2 regions of the Kocuria sp. LUK genome follow, and region 2 is predicted to be linked to the other one. Evidence: predicted binding sites of a transcription regulator. Region 2 holds the regulator's gene; the other holds the start of a gene.
What was found. Region 2 encodes HspR, which represses chaperone genes until heat shock. Its sites were predicted from a motif close to AAGTTGAGTCNNNNNGACTCAACTT; they were not measured.

Region 1 (3,393 bases), on a different contig from region 2:
AGCTCCTGCTTGGACGGGAAGTGGTTGTACAGGGCCCCGGCGGACAGCCCCGTCGCGGCGATGATCCGGTGCATCGAGGCGCCCTCGTAGCCGTGCTCGAGGAAGCACCCGCTCGCGGCCTCGACGATCTGCGCGCGCCGCCGCTGCCGGTACTGCTCGCTCACCCTCGCCACGCCCGCCAGTCTAGGCGAGGCCCGCCGAGCACGGCGGAACGGTCGTCCGCCCGGCCCGCCTCCCGCCGCGGGCGGGGACGGGCAGCGGTGCGGGGACGGCACCGGGTGGCAGAATGCGACGATGCCGCACTCCGCCGTCCCGCACACCCCAGCGCCCCCCGCCCCCGGGAGCAGTGACCCCGGCAGGCACGCCCCCGGCCCCTCCGCCGGTGCCCCCTCTGCCGCCACCCCGGCCGCCGGGGACCCGCCCCTCGCCCCGTTCGCCGCCGCGGCCCTGGGGGCCGCGCACCTGGACGAGCCGCTGGCCCCCACGGGCCGCACCCTCCGGTGGGGCGTGGTGAGCACCGCGTCGATCGCCGAGAAGGTCGTCCCGGACATCGCGGCCCTGCCCGACGCCCGGGTCGTGGCCGTGAGCTCGCGGGTGCAGGCCCGGGCCGAGGACTTCGCCCGCCGGCACGGGATCGAGCGCGCCTACGGGGACACCGCCGCTGCCACGGGACTGGAGCGGCTGGCGGGCGACCCCGACGTCGAGGTCGTCTACGTGGCCACCCCGCACGGCCACCACCACCGCGACGTCTCGGTCCTGCTGCGCGCCGGCAAGCACGTCGTGTGCGAGAAGGCCCTGGCGATCACCGCCGCCGAGGTCCGCGACCTGATCCGCCTCGCGCGCGCCCACGGGGTGCTGCTCATGGAGGCGGTCTGGACGCGGATGACCCCGGGCTTCCGGGCCGCGCTGCGCCGGGTGCGCAGCGGGGACCTGGGCCGGGTGCGGGCCGTGGACGGCACGATCGGCATGTCCCGCCCGGTCGACCCGGACCACCGGCTGTTCTGCCGGGCCGACGGCGGCGGCGTGCTGCTGGACATGCTCGTCTACCCGCTGACCTGGACCGCCGCCCTGCTGGGCGCACCGCGCTCGTGGAGCGCCCGGGCCGAGCTCGGTCCGACCGCCGTGGACGTGGACACCGCCCTGACCCTCGAGTTCGGCGGCGCCCGCGGGCACGTCAGCGGCACGCTCTCGGCGGCGGTCCCCCACCAGGTGGTGGTCTCGGGCACCGAGGGGTGGCTGCGCGTGGACGGGCGGATCAACTGCCCCACGGCCCTCGTGCTGCAGCCGGCGGAGGGGCTGCGCCGGGGCGCGGCCCCCGTCGTCGAGCGCGTGGCCGTCACCGGCGCCGGCTACGTCTACGAGATGCGCGAGGCGACCCGCTGCGTGCAGGCCGGGCTGACCGAGTCCCCGGTGGTGCCGTGGGCCGACTCCCTGGCGACCGCGGAGTTCTTCGACCGCGTGCGGGCGCGGATCGGGCTCGTCTACCCGCACGACGACGCCCTGCCCACCGACCCCTGAGGGGCCCGCAGCCGCACGGGGGTGCGCCCGGACGGCGCGCGGTTCGCCGTGGGCGATCCGGCGCGGGACCCGTTGCCCGCCCGGCCGGCGAACGCTATCCTGAACACAGTTGAGTTGATCTGACTCAACTAAGTGTCTGGACCATTGCTCATTTGGTTGAGGAGATGATTGACATGGCCACCATGTTCTCCCCGTTCAACGACTTCGACCGCCTGGCGAACTCCTTCTTCGCCCGCCCGGGCCTGCGGGAGATGCCGATGGACCTGTACCGGGACGGCGACGAGTACATCCTGCGGGCGGACCTGCCCGGCATCGACCCGGAGAGCGTGGACGTGGACGTCGACGGCCAGCTGCTCACGATCCGCGCCGAGCGCAAGCTGCCCGAGGTCAAGGACGTGCAGTGGATCACCCGCGAGCGGCAGAGCTCCTCGTTCGTGCGCCAGCTCAACCTGGGCCAGGGCATCGACATCGAGGGCATCGCCGCGAGCTACGACAACGGCGTGCTCACGGTGACCATCCCCGTCTCGGCCCAGGCCAAGCCGCGCAAGATCCAGGTCGTCTCCGGCGGCGACGACCGGCAGTCCCTGGGCGGCGGGACCGGTTCGGGCGGGGACCGCGTGATCGGCGAGGGCGAGCTCGTCAACGGCGAGACCTCGACCCAGTCCACCGAGGGCTGAGCACCGGCGACCGCACCCGTCCACGGCCGGGGGCCCGCTCCGCACGGAGCGGGCCCCCGGCCGTGCGCGCCCCTCCGGTCCGGACCGGCCCTCCCCCCGCCTCCCGTTCCGGGGGCCCGCGGCGCCTCGGGTAGATTGAGCCCAGGAACCACCGTCCCGATCCGACCACGTTCATGGGAGAGAAGCCCGCACATGGCAAAGATCATCTACACCCGCACCGACGAGGCGCCGCTGCTCGCCACCTACTCCTTCAAGCCGGTCGTCGAGGCCTTCGCCTCCACCGCCGGCGTCGAGGTGGAGACCCGCGACATCTCGCTGGCCGGCCGCATCGTCGCGGCCTTCTCCGACCGCCTGCCGGAGGACCAGCGGATGGCCGACGCCCTCGCCGAGCTGGGCGAGCTGGCCAGGACCCCCGAGGCCAACATCATCAAGCTGCCGAACATCTCGGCCTCCGTGCCGCAGCTCAAGGCCGCCGTCAAGGAGCTCCAGGGCCAGGGCGTCGACCTGCCGGACTACCCGGACGAGCCGGGCACCGACGAGGAGAAGGAGGTCCGGGCCCGCTACGACAAGATCAAGGGCTCGGCCGTCAACCCGGTGCTGCGCGAGGGCAACTCCGACCGCCGCGCCCCCGCCTCGGTGAAGAACTACGCCCGGAAGAACCCGCACCGCATGGGCGCGTGGTCCGCCGACTCGCGCACCAACGTCGCGACCATGGGCGCCGACGACTTCCGCGCCAACGAGCAGTCCGTCGTCGTCGCCGAGGACGGCGCCCTGAGCATCCGCCTGGTCGCCGAGGACGGCTCGACCACCGTGCTCAAGGAGTCCGTGCCGGTGCTCGCCGGCGAGGTCGTGGACTCCACCGTGATGCGCGCCGCCGCCCTGGACGCGTTCCTGGCCGAGCAGGTCGAGCGCGCCAAGCGCGAGGACGTGCTGTTCTCCGTGCACCTGAAGGCCACCATGATGAAGGTCTCCGACCCGATCATCTTCGGCCACGTGATCGAGGCGTTCTTCCCCGAGCTCTTCGCCGCGCACGGCGAGGCGCTGCGCGAGGCCGGGCTGAGCCCGGACAACGGCCTCGCCGCGATCCTCAACGGCCTCGACGCCCTCCCCGCCGGCGTGCGCGACGAGGTGCGGGCCGCGATCGACAAGGGCCTCGCCGAGGGCCCGAAGCTCGCGATGGTCAACTCGGACAAGGGCA
Region 2 (3,393 bases):
ACTACCTGGCGGTCGAGGTGTACAAGCCCGGCATCGCCGACCTGCTGCTGAAGGCGGGCCAGGCCGGCGTCGACAACGTCCGCGTGGTCCAGGCCAACGCCCCGGAGGTGCTCGAGCACATGCTCGCCCCCGCCTCGGTGGACGAGCTGTGGGTGTTCTTCCCGGACCCCTGGCACAAGAAGCGCCACCACAAGCGCCGGCTGGTCTCCCCCGGGTTCGCCGGGCTCGCCGCCCGCGTCCTGCGTCCGGGCGGGCTGTGGCGCCTGGCCACCGACTGGCAGGAGTACGCCCTCGCGATGCGCGAGGTGCTGGACGCCGCCCCCGGGTTCGAGAACGTCCACCCCGGCCCCCTCGCCGACGACGAGCACCCCGGCACGGGCTGGGCCCCGCGCTGGGAGGGGCGCGTCCTGACGAGCTTCGAGCGCAAGGCGCAGGAGGCCGGCCGCACCCCGCGCGACCTCACCTACCGCCGGCTGCCGTGAGCACGACCCCGGGCACGCCCGGTGCGGGCGACGACCGCGCCGGCCGGTACGGCTTCGTCGCGGTGTCCCCCGGGGACCCGCTGCTCGCACCGCTGTTGGAGGGCCTGCACCGCGAGTACGCCGAGCGCTACGGACCGGCGATCGGCGCGGACGAGATGGCGGAGCACCCGGTCGCGGACTTCACGGCACCCTCCGGCGGGATCGTGCTGCTCGTGGCGGAGGGGTGCACGGTGGCGGGCGGCGCGTTCCGGCGCCACGACGACGCCACCGCCGAGCTCAAGCGCGTGTGGACGGCCCCCTCGCACCGCCGCCGGGGCCTGTCCCGGCGGGTGCTCGCCGAGCTGGAGCAGCGCGCCGCCGCCGCGGGGTACCGGCGGATCCGCCTGACCACCGGCAACCGCCAGCCGGAGGCGGAGGCCCTGTACCTCGCCGCCGGCTACGAGCGCCTGCCCGGCGTGGCGAAGGCCTACCCCGGCGGCGTCCACGACGTGGCCTTCGAGAAGCACCTGGGCTGAGCGCCGGCGGGACCATGGAGCGTCCCCGCCGGCCCGGGCCCGTTCAGCCCTCCTGGCGGAACGGGGGCCGGTAGAGCACCACGGCCTGGGAGACCTGCCGCCGCCGGGGACGGGAGCCGCGGGCCATCCGCACGACGTCGCCGCCGGCTCCCGCCGCGAAGATGCGGGAGGACTCCTCGGCGCGCTCGCGGGCCTCCTCCAGCTCGCCGCTGAGCTCCGCGATCCGCGCCTGCAGCGCCGCGACCTGGTTCTCGAGCTGGAGGATCCGGCGGATGCCCTCGAGGGAGACGCCCTGCTGGGAGAGCACCTGGATCTGCTGGAGCTTCTCGATGTCCCGCTGCGAGTAGCGCCGGGCCCGGCCCGGGGCCCGTGAGGGCTTCACCAGGCCGAGCCGGTCGTACTGGCGCAGCGTCTGCGGGTGCATCTCGGCGATCTCCGCCGCCACGGAGATCACGAACAGGGGCTGGTCGGCGTCGAGGGCCATCGTCAGAGCCTCGCCTTCTCCATCAGGGCGGCGCGCGGGTCCTGGCCGGCGGTGGCCTCGGCGTAGGCGCGCACGGCCGCCTGCGCCGGCTCGTCCAGGTCGGCCGGGACGTGCACCTCCACGGTCACGATGAGGTTGCCGGTCCCGCGGGCGGTCTCGATCCCGCGGCCCTTCACGCGGAAGCGCCGCCCCGAGGACGTGCCCGCCGGGACCTTCAGCCGCACCGTGGCCCCGTCGAGGGTCGGCACCTCGACCGTGGCACCCAGGGCGGCCTCGGGGAACGTGATCGGCACCGTGACCTCGACGTCGTCCGTGCCCTCCACCCGGGTGAAGAACGGGTGCGGGCGCACGTGCACGGTCACGTACAGGTCCCCCGCCCCCCCGGGACCCGAGTGGCCCTTGCCGGCGAGCTTGAGCTTCTGCCCGTCCCGCACCCCCTTGGGCACGCGCACCGTGGTCTCCTGGCCGTTGCCGCGGCGCAGCCGCACGGTCGTGCCCTGCACGGCCGAGCGGAACGGGATGGTGGTCTCCGTGCGGATGTCCTCGCCGCGCGCCGGCGGGGCCTGGTGGCCGCCGTAGCCGCCTGCGCCGCCGAACTGCGTGAACAGGTCCTCGAACCCGCCCCCGCCGCCGAAGCCGCCGCCGGACCCGCCCGTGGTGAACGTCGTGCGCCGGCGACCGCCGCCACCGCCGAAGATGTCGCCGAAGATGTCCTCGAAGTTCGCCGATCCGCCCGCGCCGCCGGGCCCGCCCGCCGTGAAGCGGGCACCGGAGCCCATCGCGCGGATGGCGTCGTACTGCTTGCGCTCCTCCGGGTCCGAGAGCACGGAGTGGGCCTCGGTGATGTCCTTGAACCGCTGCTCGGCGGCCGCGTCCCCCGGGTTCTGGTCCGGGTGGTACTGGCGGGCGAGCTTGCGGTAGGCCTTCTTGACGTCGGCCTCGGACGCGTCCTTGGAGACGCCGAGAATGCTGTAGAAGTCCTTGTCGATCCAGTCCTGGCTGGCCATGACGCCTCCTCTCTGCGGGGCCGGTCGGGGTCCGGGGCGGCCCGTGCGGGCAAACGGGGTGCGCCCCGGGGACGGGGTGCGCGGGGACGGCGAGGGGAGGCCCGTCGGACGGACCTCCCCTCGCCGTCCCCCGTGTCAGGCCGCGGGCGGCCTCACTCGGCGACCGCGACGGCGACCTGGGCGGGCCGCACGACGCGCTCACCGATGCGGAAGCCGGAGCGCAGCACCATCGAGATCCGGTCGGGCTCGACCTCGCTCGTGGGCTGCTGCAGCACGGCCTCGTGGACGGCGGGGTCGAACGTCTCCCCGACCGCGCCGATGCGGGACAGGCCCTGGCGCACCAGGATCTCCTCGAGCTTGTTCGCGATGGACGCGAACGGGCCCTCGGTGAGGTCCCCGGCCCCGCGGGCCGCGTCGATGTCGTCGAACACCGGCAGCAGCGCCTGGAGCAGGTCGCCGGTCACGTAGGTGCGCAGCTGCTCCTTCTCCCGCGCCGTGCGGTGCTTGAAGTTCACGAACTCGGCCTGCAGCCGGCGCAGCTCCTCGAGCCGCTCCGCGGCCAGCGCCTCCGCCTCGGACGGGCCCTGCCCGGCCCCGGGCTCCCCGGTGTCCGCCGAACCTGCGTCGGTGGACTGGGGGGTGCCCAGGATGTCGTCGACGGTCAGGCCCTCCGGGCCGGCACCGCCCTGCGGGTCGGTGCCGGCGCCGGGCTCCTGCGCCGTGCCGGGCTCGGTCCCGCCGGCGGCCGGGCGGGCCGCCTCCTGCTCGGGGACGCCCGCGTCGCCGGGCTGCTCCGCCGGGTTCCGGTCGGGATCAGGGGTGGGGTCGGCCATGCTCACTTCTTCTCGTTCTCGTCGTCGACGACCTCGGCGTCGACGATGTCCTCGTCGCCGGTGGCCGCGCCG

Region 1: LQU92_RS06115 (Hsp20/alpha crystallin family protein) is a predicted target of HspR. The motif match lies at 1,625-1,649, and genes of this name have one in related genera.

Annotation. Positions count from the first base shown of each region.
Region 1 is NZ_JAJMZI010000003.1:105,846-109,238, reverse strand. Features, by position in the region: gene LQU92_RS06125 (TetR/AcrR family transcriptional regulator) at 1-173, opposite strand, end outside; gene LQU92_RS06120 (Gfo/Idh/MocA family protein) at 295-1,518, shown strand; gene LQU92_RS06115 (Hsp20/alpha crystallin family protein) at 1,692-2,195, shown strand; gene LQU92_RS06110 (NADP-dependent isocitrate dehydrogenase) at 2,388-3,393, shown strand, end outside.
Region 2 is NZ_JAJMZI010000007.1:33,711-37,103, reverse strand. Features, by position in the region: gene trmB (tRNA (guanosine(46)-N7)-methyltransferase TrmB) at 1-482, shown strand, start outside; gene LQU92_RS12855 (GNAT family N-acetyltransferase) at 479-997, shown strand; gene LQU92_RS12850 (heat shock protein transcriptional repressor HspR) at 1,041-1,481, opposite strand; gene LQU92_RS12845 (DnaJ C-terminal domain-containing protein) at 1,484-2,488, opposite strand; gene LQU92_RS12840 (nucleotide exchange factor GrpE) at 2,641-3,327, opposite strand; gene dnaK (molecular chaperone DnaK) at 3,324-3,393, opposite strand, start outside.